One region of the Sporosarcina pasteurii genome, then DNA from elsewhere that is predicted to be linked to it. Evidence: riboswitches for the same ligand, from Rfam matches in the RefSeq annotation. Region 1 holds a riboswitch; each other region holds the start of a gene.
What was found. Region 1 has a riboswitch for thiamine pyrophosphate ahead of thiD (bifunctional hydroxymethylpyrimidine kinase/phosphomethylpyrimidine kinase). Riboswitches for the same ligand answer to the same signal wherever they lie in the genome.
Positions count from the first base shown of each region.

Region 2: linked by a shared signal. The riboswitch ahead of AB1H92_RS14815 (thiamine phosphate synthase) and the one ahead of thiD (bifunctional hydroxymethylpyrimidine kinase/phosphomethylpyrimidine kinase) in region 1 are both predicted to bind thiamine pyrophosphate.
Region 3: linked by a shared signal. The riboswitch ahead of AB1H92_RS02955 (3-oxoacyl-ACP reductase) and the one ahead of thiD (bifunctional hydroxymethylpyrimidine kinase/phosphomethylpyrimidine kinase) in region 1 are both predicted to bind thiamine pyrophosphate.

Region 1 is NZ_CP160452.1:3,166,490-3,170,660, reverse strand. Features, by position in the region: gene thiM (hydroxyethylthiazole kinase) at 1-370, opposite strand, end outside; TPP riboswitch at 454-561, opposite strand; TPP riboswitch at 908-1,014, shown strand; gene thiD (bifunctional hydroxymethylpyrimidine kinase/phosphomethylpyrimidine kinase) at 1,087-1,923, shown strand; gene thiE (thiamine phosphate synthase) at 1,916-2,575, shown strand; gene AB1H92_RS15450 (DUF3238 domain-containing protein) at 2,637-3,842, shown strand; gene AB1H92_RS15445 (alpha/beta hydrolase) at 3,978-4,171, shown strand, end outside.
Region 2 is NZ_CP160452.1:3,060,838-3,065,008, forward strand. Features, by position in the region: gene AB1H92_RS14805 (cation-translocating P-type ATPase) at 1-464, shown strand, start outside; gene AB1H92_RS14810 (Crp/Fnr family transcriptional regulator) at 476-1,174, shown strand; TPP riboswitch at 1,322-1,430, shown strand; gene AB1H92_RS14815 (thiamine phosphate synthase) at 1,502-2,098, shown strand; gene thiS (sulfur carrier protein ThiS) at 2,112-2,318, shown strand; gene AB1H92_RS14825 (thiazole synthase) at 2,321-3,088, shown strand; gene AB1H92_RS14830 (ThiF family adenylyltransferase) at 3,085-4,101, shown strand; gene AB1H92_RS14835 (hypothetical protein) at 4,149-4,171, opposite strand, start outside.
Region 3 is NZ_CP160452.1:636,885-641,055, forward strand. Features, by position in the region: gene AB1H92_RS02950 (GntP family permease) at 1-1,008, shown strand, start outside; gene AB1H92_RS02955 (3-oxoacyl-ACP reductase) at 1,104-1,868, opposite strand; TPP riboswitch at 2,047-2,144, opposite strand; SAM riboswitch class I at 2,342-2,462, shown strand; gene AB1H92_RS02960 (LLM class flavin-dependent oxidoreductase) at 2,611-3,984, shown strand; gene AB1H92_RS02965 (PTS transporter subunit IIC) at 4,084-4,171, opposite strand, start outside.

The sequences.
Region 1 (4,171 bases):
CGCCTGCATTACAACGAATGAGGGTAACGTCAACTTCTTGTAAGAGTTGTTGGATACTTTGCTTGCGAAAAGTAGTGGCCCCGACACCGACTGGATCGATGACGACAGGGATGTTTCGTTCCGTTGCGCTTTTCCCCGCGTGAATCATAGCTTCTAGCGTAGTTGGATTGAGTGTTCCCATATTAAGAACCGTTGCATCTGCCACGGCTGCAATTTCAGCAACTTCTTCCATGGCATCCGCCATGATCGGTGAGGCGCCTAGTGCAAGTAATCCATTTGCTTGGAAGTTGGCAACAACGATATTGGAAATGCAGTGTATCAGAGGATTCTGTTGTCTTAATGCTGCAAGTAGATGATTGTTTTTCTTCATAAATCATTTGGCTCCTTTTTTAAAATAGAAAAAGCCGCTCCTATATATAGTAGGAAGCGGCCACGATTTCGATATGGTGTAAAAGAAACGCGGATCCACTTCCCTCCGCTGGTCTAAACCAGATCAGGTTCAAAGAGTCCGCATATGTATATGCATCTCAGCCTTTCACAAAGGCACCTCCAGTGGCAATAAACTATTTGAATTTAGATTCACTATAGCATAATTTTGCTAGATGAATCAATTTCACAATTGCTTATTTTTATAATATAGATGAATTTAAGTATCCTTACTTTTTTAAAAGTTCATCTTAATGATGAGGGTGTCTCGTTGATTGTAGTGGAAAGCGTCCGCCCGGAACGGAAATCAACATAGTTCGTACTTTATTGTAATTAGGATAAAGTTTACATTTGATGACAAAAAATGAGTAGATTTCGGCAAAGGTTATTCAGTTAAATTTGTAAAAGTTTCTTAAAGGTTCTGTGAACAAGGCAATATCCTTGTGTAAATGTGCTATAGTGAATAAAAGCTGAATAGTTCTACAACCACTAGGAGTGCCTAACAAAGGCTGAGATGTATATGTTTTGTACAGATCCTTAGAACCTGATCCGGATGATACTGGCGTAGGGAAGTGGCACGTCTTTTTGTATAAAAGGATGACCGCCGCTTTCTAACGTTACCGGAAAGCGGCTTTATTTTAAAAAAGGACGTGAGTTGAAATGGTTCAAATCGCAATGACAATTGCTGGTTCAGATAACAGTGGAGGTGCCGGTATTCAAGCGGATTTAAAGACGTTTCAGGAGCTTGGGGTATTTGGTACGTCCGCATTAACAGCAGTGACGGCACAAAATACGCAAGGAGTTCATGCGATCCAATCGATAGATCTAGAGATCATCGCCGCACAAATTGAAGCCATTTTTACGGATTTTCCCGTGCATGCTGTGAAAACGGGGATGTTGTTTTCATCAGATATTATTAAAGTCGTGGCTGAGCAATTAAAGAAACAGGAAATTCCGCTCGTCATTGATCCTGTGATGATCGCAAAAGGTGGGGCTTCTTTACTTCAGGAGGAAGCAATTGAGGCGTTGAAGAATGAACTTCTTCCTATTGCGACAGTAGTGACACCCAATATTCCAGAAGCTGAAGTTCTGACGGGGTTACGTATCCAAAACAATGCGGACATAGAAAAAGCGGCCAAGCATATATTGGCATTAGGGGCGCAATCCGTCGTCATTAAAGGGGGACATCGGGTAGACGTACCTGATGCGGAAGATTTATTTATGTCTGCCGCAGGGGAGAAGTTTTACGTACGTACGCCTTGGATTGACACAAAAGATACACATGGGACAGGTTGTACGTATGCGGCTGCGTTGACTGCCTTTCTTGCAGAGGGTAAAAATCAAGCAGATGCTGTTGTTTCTGCAAAGAATTTTATTCATGCTGCAATTGAAAATGGGTTAGACATAGGGAGTGGACATGGCCCAACCAATCACTGGGCATATAAGCAGCAAATGAAAGCTGAAAAACATGAAAAGGGAGTTGTGATCGATGGATAAAAGTAAACTACAATTATACTTTATTGCCGGAACAACAAATATTGGAGATCGAAATCTACTTGATGTTTTACAAGCTGCTTTAAAAGGGGGCATTACTACTTTCCAATTGCGTGAAAAAGGGGAGGGCGCGTTACAAGGGGATGATTTAAAAGCATTAGCTGAACAATGTAAACAGCTTTGTAACAAATTTAAAGTTCCCTTTATTGTGAACGATGATGTCGACTTGGCCGTAGAAGTTGGCGCAGACGGTGTTCATATTGGACAAGAAGATGGGGACATTGCTAAGGTCCGTGAAAAGATTGGTTCAGAAAAGATACTAGGCGTTTCCACGCATTCGATTGAAGATGCCATGGCGGCTTCCGATGCGGGTGCGAACTATGTTGGGATTGGGCCTTTATTTGAAACGACATCTAAAGAAAATGCAGGTGCACCGGTCGGGACAGAGCTAGTTCGTCAAGTGGCGAATGTACTTCCGGGTCTTCCGATTGTAGGTATTGGAGGCATTACAGAGCGGAAAGCAGGAAGGGTTATTCGTGAAGGGGCTTCAGGTGTCGCGATGATTTCGGCAATTGCAAATTCCGAAGATGTAGAACAAGTAACGCGCGCAATTAAAGGGAGTGTAACGCTAGCGTCAACTGGTGTTGAAATGTAAAAAAATGAATAATCCTCAATGAAATTCGCCACACTTTCCTAAAAGGAGAGTGTGGTTTTTTATGGTTAATGAAGCGTTGTTTGAAGTGCAAACTGTGACGCATAAGCATGATGTCATTCATTTTACTTGGCGCGATTTGGGTGGGAATTATTATGTATATCGCGACGGTGAACTTTTATACGAGGGGACGGTAGCGGAGTTTAAGGACGGTGATTTTAAGCATGCGAAACTGTATAACTACTCGATTGAACGTGTTGTGAATGAAGAGGTTGTGGATGTTGTGCGCCTTCAAACTTCGGCTTATGCAGAAGAACGCAATGTTAAAAACCCTTTGCAATTTCTTGTCATGACGACCATCGTAGCCAAGTCCCAAATTGCATTGTCTTGGGAAAAAATAAAAGACGTTTCACATTATGAAATTTATCGAAATGATGTATTTATCAAAGAGGTGCAGAAGAACCAATATATTGACCGTGATATTTCAATGGATCAAACCTATACATATCGAATTCAATCGAAAAGGCCCCTTGCGATGTCAGAAGAACGGTTTAGCAAAGGGAAATCAGTGGCAGCTACAGTCCTTGGGATGATGAATAAAAAGACGTCACAGAAACAACCAGCGATTGAAAGGTTTACGGTGACGAAGGAAATTGGAAGGCCGCGTGAATTACTGATTCCAACTTTGCAACGAACAGCTAAAAGCAAAGTGAATGAATGGCAATTTCGCTATACAACCTTTTTGAAAGAAGAAATGATTAAAAACCCCAATTTCTTTTCCAAAAATCATCTATTCAAAGGGGATGCGAGAGATTTTAATCCAGACGGTACGAGTTTTCGCACAAGGGTCGATGTTTCACTCGACTATGGACAGGTAAAGTCGCCAATGGTCTGTACAAGAAATATTGGGATGACAGTGGCGTATGATCATGTAGGCCGAATTAGAAAAGAAGCGCAAGCCACTAGTGACGGGGTTGTTTTGGAAAGAAGCGATCATAAGCCAGGAGAGGCCGGTTTTCTGTTAATGCATGAAGTCCAAAATCCACTTGTTCAAGCACCGAAGATTAATTATGAAGTTCGTGCTGTTCTGCGAAGGGATGGGACATTTGATATGACTGGGTACCATAATCAGGCGCCGCATCATGAAGTCTATCTTGTGCGCGGCGCACAAAATGGATGGATACCCATTCATCTAGCCGAAAGCAATGGACTTATTTGGATGTCTGATGTGATGAGTTGGCATTATTGGCGTTTTTCAAACTTTGAATAAAACGGATAGATTGACAAGGTAAATTCCCTTTGTTAGTATCGTCTTGAATTCGAGATAGTTTAGGAAGCGTGTTCTGGGGAATGAAAAGCGTATAATGAGGATCCTAGTTCACAATCGAAATAGGGGGAATGACATATGATTCATGTTTTTAAAGAAGGTAAAGATGCGGCTAAGCCAGTTCTTTTATTATTACATGGTACAGGCGGCACGGAAGAAGATTTATTGCCACTTGCAGATTTAATTGATCCGGATGCGGCGGTGTTAAGTGTTCGTGGAAATGTTTCTGAAAATGGCATGCCACGATTTTTCCGCAGATTAGCGGAAGGTAT
Region 2 (4,171 bases), 110 kb from region 1:
ACTTTGACGCGGTATATGCGGAACTACTACCTGAAGACAAAGTAGCCATGGTCCAAAAGTTAAAAAATGCGGGTCACCGTGTTGCTATGGCAGGAGACGGTATTAATGATGCACCAGCCATCGCGACTGCCGATATCGGGCTTGCAATGGGCGAAGGCGGAACGGATATTTCAATGGAAACTGCGGATGTTGTTTTAATGGCAGACCGACTCGACCAGTTTTCACACGCCTATTCTTTAGCAAAAGCCACTGTACGTAATATGCGACAGAACACATTCTTTGCGGTAGGAACAGTTGTCATCTTACTGGCAGGTGTCCTACTCGGAAAAGTATTTTTAGCATCAGGTATGCTCATTCACGAACTAAGTGTGCTTCTAGTTATTCTTAACGCTGTTCGATTAATGCGTTATAATAACAAGAACGGTAAAAAAGAGACTGCGACGCCAATACTGCAAACTGAATGAGGTGGAGAAGGTTGACAGAAAACAATCATTGCGAACATAGAGCCGTGGAGATGCAGAAAATGTGCATCTCTATTGTGCCGATTTTTAACCATTTAACAACTGCCGAAATGAGTGAGATTGTCAAAACTACAAATTCTGTAAAGCATCCACGAGGCCATACAATTTATCGAGCAAATGAACCGTCAGATGGGCTGTATATCGTTCATAAGGGACGGGTGAAAATCTATCGTTTATCAGACACTGGCAAAGAACAACTTGTGCGTATTCTAGAACCAGGTGATTTCACTGGAGAACTTTCTTTATTCTCTGAATCCGTGCACGATGCCTATGCAGAAGCGATGGAACCTGTAGAATTATGTGTGATGGGAAGAAAAGATTTCCAACAGTTTTTATTGAAATATCCCGCAATTTCCTTAAAAGTCCTCACTGAGTTTTCAACGAGATTGTCAAAAACCGAAAAGCAGGCGGCAAGCATTGCGTTGGAATCCACCGAAACAAGAATCGCGATGTACCTTGCGGATGTAGTAGAGGAAACGAAAAGTAAACGCATTACACTGCCGATGAGTCGGAAAGACCTCGCTTCTCATCTTGGGACAACACCCGAAACAGTCAGTCGAAAACTAGCTGACTTTGAAGAGGCTGGATGGATTCGACAACATACACCCAGCAAAATAGAGATTTTAGATTTAGATAGTTTACTACTCGTCTAATCGCTTAAAAGCCATCCATACAGGGTGGTTTTTTAATACTTTGAAAGCAACTAACCATTTTCTTGCTTTTCCAGTAATTCCTACTCCTTTCTTTCATTCAAAAAGACTCTATGCTACACTAATAGTAGATTGAAAATTCAACATAACATTGACCATTAGGGGAATCCTTGAAAAGGACTGAGAGAAGAGTACAACTCTGATACCCTTATTACCTGAACAGGTTTGGACCTGCGTAGGGAAGTGGCCGTCAGATTATTTATGTATTAATACTGTCTTTGACGACTACTTTCCTACTGCGGAAGTAGTCTTTTTTGTGTAAAGGAGGATATGATGAAGCTCATTGCAGTGACGAATGACCGTATGTCGATAGATGAATTAATTCAAACATTACTAGCGATTGAACCGTATATTGACGCAGTTATTTTAAGAGAAAAGTCGAAAACGGATACAGAGATCTTGAAATTAATTCAAAAGCTTAAGGAAGTAAATTTTAACGTAAAGAAAATGATTGTCCACGGAAAACCTACTATTGCAAATACCGAACAAATTGATAAAGTACAACTGCCAGGCGGATTACCACTTCCTGATTTAATGCGGCAGTATCCAGCGCTATTATTCGGAAAATCCGTCCACTCACTTGAAGAAGCGATAGTTGCTGAGGCGGATGGCGCAGAGTCTGTGTTATATGGTCATTTGTTTAAAACAAATTCAAAGCCTGGATTGCAACCACGCGGAACCGATGACTTGCGGCGAATTGTTTCATCGCTAACCATTCCTGTCTACGCGATTGGCGGCATTCGACCAAGTCATATCGAACGATTAAGAGAAGTAGGGATTGCAGGCGTGGCGATAATGTCTACTATATTTGAAAGCGAACATCCGAAAAACATCGCCAAAGAGTATTATGATGCCATTCATACATAGAGGGGGATTATCAATGACTAAAACAATTGAACTAAATGGGAACACACAAGAAATCCCAAAAGACGTTGAAAGTGTCCAGCAATTGCTCGAACACTTAAATCTCGAGGAAAGAATTTTAATTGTGGAATTGAATAAAAACATTCTCAATAAAAGCGCTTATGATCAACCGATTATGGACCGTGATCAGATCGAAATTATTCACTTTGTAGGAGGCGGATGAACATGCTTAAAATAGGAAATCATTCATTTTCATCGAGATTATTGTTAGGGACTGGTAAATACCCATCATTTGAAACTCAAAAAGAAGCTGTTCGTGTTTCTGAAGCAGAAATTTTAACATTCGCAGTCCGTCGAATGAACGTTTTTGAACCATCACAACCAAATTTCTTAGAACAACTTGATTTATCAAAATATACTTTGCTTCCAAATACCGCTGGTGCAAAAACAGCTGAGGAAGCTGTACGTATCGCAAAACTGGCAAAGGCATCTGGTTTATGTGACATGGTTAAGGTAGAAATTATTGGCTGTGACCACTCCTTGTTGCCAGACCCAGTTGAAACGTTACGTGCCACAGAAATGTTATTGGATGAAGGTTTTATCGTACTTCCCTATACATCTGATGACGTTGTACTTGCCCGCAGATTATGTGAAATGGGTGTCAATGCCATCATGCCGGGTGCAGCGCCTATCGGATCAGGTCGCGGCATATTAAACCCACTGAATTTGTCCTTTATTATCGAACAGTCGGAAGTCCCTGTCATTATTGATGCTGGCATTGGTTCTCCAAAAGATGCAGCCTATGCGATGGAACTCGGCGCGGATGCTGTTTTATTAAACACGGCCGTGTCCGAAGCAAAGGACCCAGTGAAAATGGCAGAAGCGATGAAACTTGCCATTGAAGCGGGACGACTTGGTTTTGAGGCTGGACGGATGCCTGAACGTGACTACGCAGTAGCTAGCAGTCCGATGGAAGGACTCTTGCCAAATTGAATAGCCGTTATTCACGACAAGAACTGTTCGCACCGATTGGGATAGAAGGACAAAAACGAATTAGCGCAGCAAATATCTTTATTCTCGGGGCTGGCGCACTTGGTTCTTCCTCTGGAGAAATGTTGGTACGCGCTGGCGTTAAGCGTGTGACCATTGTTGACCGAGATATCATTGATTGGACCAATTTGCACCGTCAACAACTGTATACAGAACAAGACGTTATCGATCAATTGCCGAAAGCAGTGGCAGCGGAGAAACGTTTGAAAAGCATTAATGGGGATGTGGATGTATCAGGAATGGTCGTTGATGTGACAGCTGAAAATGTACTCGAGTTAATTGAAGGACATGACGTGATTTTGGATGCAACCGATAATATTGAAACGCGGTTGCTTATGAATGACGCTGCATTAAAACGCGGCGTCCCCTTTTTCATGGGGGCCTGCGTAGGCAGTTACGGATTAACTTTCCCGATTGGCATAAAAGAAGAGCAACCGTGCTTACATTGTTTACTTGAAACATTACCACCTCAGTCATTAACTTGCGATACGGTCGGTGTCATTAGTCCAATCGTCGTCACAACTGCTGCCCGCCAAGTTGCAGATGTACTTAAATACATTACGGGCAATGAATTTATGCCGAAACTTGAATCTGCAAATTTATGGACAGGTGAAAGGTCATCGATGAATGTCGAAAGCTTGAAAAAAGACAATTGCCCAAGCTGCTCTGCTGAATCGGTATACCCCTATTTATCGGCCCGTGAATCTACTCGTTTTGCGGTGCTCTGCGGACGTGATACCGTTCAACTATCGTGGCCGCCAAACCGCCGTGTCGAATTAAAAACATTCGTGAATTCCGTCGAACCTATTGTGCAGAAACTCATCCACAATCCACATCTTGCTGCCTTTGAATTCGATAGTCACCGCATCGTCTTGTTCCGCGATGGACGAATGCTGATTCACGGAACGAAAAACATTGCCGAAGCCCGAATGATTGCAGCGAAATTGTTAGGATAAATGAAATAAGCCATTTTCATTCCTTATAAATGGATAGAAATGGCTTTTCACTCTCCGTTCTTGCGTCTTT
Region 3 (4,171 bases), 770 kb from region 1:
AAGCGTGCCATTCTTGGTGTGATTATCGCATCTAGTGTGCTTGCGTATGGCGGTGTAAGCGTTTTCGTTGTTGTTTTTGCTGTCTATCCGCTCGCGCTGAATATGTTTAGAGAAGCGAATATTTCAAGAAGGTTGTTACCTGGAACGATTGTTGCGGGGATGATGACATTTGCGATGACGGCCATGCCTGGAACGCCGCAAATACAAAACTTAATTCCGACGGCGTACTTTAATACAACGCCAGCGGCAGCACCGATTATCGGCTTGGTTGCATCTGCGGTGATGGCAGTTGGATCAATCCTTTATTTAAAACACCGTGAAAAAGTGTTGAGAGCAGCGGGCGAGGTATTTATCGAACCGGATACAAAACATAAGCAAGAAGAAAGAAAAAACTATCCACCTATTCTTCTATCTTTACTGCCATTAGCTGTGGTCGTAATTACGTTAAATTTGTTGAAGTGGAATATCGTTGTCGCACTTGGCGCAGGTATATTACTCATTTTACTCATTTCTATTAAAGAGTTTAAAGGCTTTACGAAAGCGATCAATGGCGGGGCGGGTGACTCCGTTATGGCGATGATTAACACAAGTGCCGCTGTTGGATTCGGGACGGTTGTTAGGTCAGTTCCTGGGTTCGAAAAGTTGAGTGAGATGATTTTAGGCATTAAGGCAAACCCATTAATATCTGAGGCGATTGCTGTCAACGTGTTAGCTGGGGCAACGGGTTCAGCATCTGGCGGATTGGGAATTACGCTTGAAGCTTTAGGGAGCCATTATTATGAAATCGCTACGACGGTCGGTCCGTCTCCAGAAGCTTTCCATAGAATTGCCTCGATTGCATCTGGTGGTTTGGATTCGTTACCGCATAACGGAGCCATCTTGACGATTTTACTCGTGACTGGGATGACGCATAAACAATCTTATAAAGAAATGGCTGTAATTGCGATTGTCTTCCCAATGCTTTCTTTGATCCCAGCAATTGGGCTTGCGATATTGGGAATTTATTGAGGATTGTTTTGGGATGATTCATTGAGAAAACAAGAAGCACGCTACATGAAAGCATGCTTCTTTTTTTATGTTGATTTACGAATTAATTGTCGCGATTAATTCATCACAAGCCCGCCGTCTACAATTAGATTCTGCCCCGTCACAGCCCGGCTCCACGGTGATGCGAAGAATAGAATGGCATCTGCCATTTCTTCTGGTGTGGTTACGCTTCCAATCGGGGTGTTTTCTTTAATGATATCAAACACCACATCTGGCGTAGCGGCACTTGCATCCGTTTTAAGTAACAGCCCACCTGATACCATATTCGCCGTGATGCCATCTGGACCGAGCTCTTTTGCGATATTGCGCGTCATCCCGAGTAGCGCGGCTTTACTAGTATTGTAGTCGTGGTAAGGAACGACAGGGTGTTGGACCAAATTGGTTCCGATTGTGATAATGCGTCCAAACTTTGCTGCCGCCATATCTGGCCTACCTGCCTGCAATGTGTTGAGTGTTGCTTTGACACTGCCTTCAAACTGTTGATTATAATCTTCCCATTCAATCGTATCTAATTGTTTTCTTGCGTCGCCATTGAATGAAAAATCGATCAGTGCATTGTTGACGATTGTTGTAATGGATTGACCAAAATGTGCTTTTGCTTCCTCAAACATTGCCTTTACTTCTTCGCGATTTCTAACGTCCGCTTGAATCGCAATGGCCTGCTCGCGTCCGATTTCATCCACAACCGCATTTGCTTGCGCTTCTCGTGAAACATAATTGACAACTACTTTCGCGCCAACCCTTCCGAATGCTTTAGCAACGGCCGCTCCAAGTCCACGGCTACTTCCTGTTACGAGTACTACTTGATCTTTTAGCTCCACTTTCTACAGCTCCATTCTAGCTTCAGGAGGCAGATGCTCGAGTCATAAGCCAAATTAACTGCGTAGCAAAAAACGCTACTCCGTTAATTCGTCTTATGCTTGTCGCATCTACCCGCCTCCTTCAGCCTTCATTGTTTTGTATAGCCACAAAAAAAGACCACTGGAGGAGTGATCTGCATACAGAAAAAATTCACTTCCCTCCGCCGGTATCAACCGGATCAGGTTCTAAGGGTCAGAGTAACTCTTCTCAGCCAAAAGGCGCCCCCAGTGATCTACTATGATGTGATTACCATAATTTTACCACAAATCTTACTTTTGTGAAATAAAGTGAGAGTTTGTCAGTTTTGGTCGATAAATAAAGGAATCCATTTCTATCAGTCTCTGCTGACCATAAAAACATGAAACAATTCCGACCTTGACAGTTTACTAGAAGTTAGGTATGATGTAAATATTCTTAATAAACTTAATATTATTCCTTATCAAGAGTCAGGGGAGGAACTGGTCCTACGATCCTGCGGCAACCATCCTATTTGTGATAAACAAATGCGAAAAGGTGCTAATTCCAGCAAATGTTCAACATTTGAGAGATGAGGAAGAGCGTGTAATAGATAAACCTCTTCCTTTGTAGAAGAGGTTTTTTTGTATGGTTCAAGATGTTATCAGGTCGTTATCAACCATTAAACCTAGTTTGTTTATTGGTTAAATATAGTTTAATAAAATAAATGGACAGGAGTTTATTCACATGACAAAAAAGAGAATTTATTTAAACGCATTTGACATGAATTGTGCAGGACATTATTCGGCGGGATTATGGACACATCCGGACGATCAAGCTTCCACTTATAAGGATGCAGAATATTGGACGCATGTGGCGCAAGTATTGGAAAGAGGTCGTTTTGATGCGATTTTTATAGCGGATGTATTAGGGGTGTATGACGTATATGAAGGATCGCGTGATGCAGCGATTCGGCATGGCGTTCAAGCGCCACTAAACGATCCAGCGTTCGTCGTTCCGATTATGGCGCAAGCAACAAAGCATTTAGGTTTTGGATTAACAGCTTCCACAAGTCACGAGCATCCCTATATTTTTGCGAGGCGCATGTCAACGTTGGATCATTTAACGAAAGGCCGAATTGGCTGGAATGTCGTAACCTCTTATTTGAAGAGTGCCTCTAAAAATATTGGAAAAGAAAATCAAATCGGTCACTCGGAACGTTATGCAGTTGCGGATGAATATATGGAAGTCGTTTATAAACTGTGGGAAGGCAGCTGGGAAGAGGACGCCGTTGTGGTCGATAAAGAAAAAGGCATCTATGCGGATCCAGATAAAGTTCATGATATCGAGCATGAAGGGAAATATTTCAAAGTGCCAGGTGCACATTTAAGTGAACCTTCCCCACAACGAACGCCTGTCATTTTCCAAGCCGGTGCTTCCAATACAGGACAGAAATTTGCGGCGAAACATGCGGAACTTGTCTTTATAAGTACCCCAACGCCACAAACGACAAAGCAAACAATCCAATCCTTGCGACAAGAAGCCGAGGCAGCGGGACGAAATCCTGAGGATGTAAAAATTATTGCGTCCTTCACACCCATTATTGGTGAAACACAAGAAGCTGCGGATCGGAAGTTTGAAGAATATAAAAAACATATTAGTTATGAAGGTGCCTTGGCATTATTCGGCGGGTGGACGGGAATCGACTTTTCCGGGTACGACCCAGACGATAAACTTGAATACGTAAAAAGCGAAGCCATTCAATCCGTTGTGGAAAACTTCACCAATGCAGACCCAACGAAAGAATGGACAGTTCGGGAGGCGGCGGAATTTGTGGGCATTGGCGGACTAGGTCACGTTGAAGTAGGAACGCCAGAAAGCATTGCGGACGCGATGGAAGCATTGGTCGCTATCGGAATTGACGGCTTTAATATTTCTTACGTCATTTCTCCTGGAACATTTGAAGAGTTTGTTGACCATGTCGTACCCGTTTTACAAGAACGTGGTCTCGTACAGAAAGAATACGAAGAGGGGACGTTCCGAAAGAAACTATTCGGCAATGACCGCTTACCAGAACATCATACGGCGAATCAGTATAGAAAGCAGCCTGTTTTAGTTTAATAAAAAGCGCGTGTCACAGTTGTGTGGCACGCGCTTTTTTAAACTAGTTGCTGAAATACTTATGAGGAAGTCGGTTAATGGTCGACTTCTTTTTTATCATCAATCAAAATCCAGTTTGTAGTCCCCAGCTTGAATCATCTTTAATTGCCTAGAAAATACATAGATGAGACCAAGATTCAACAAGAGT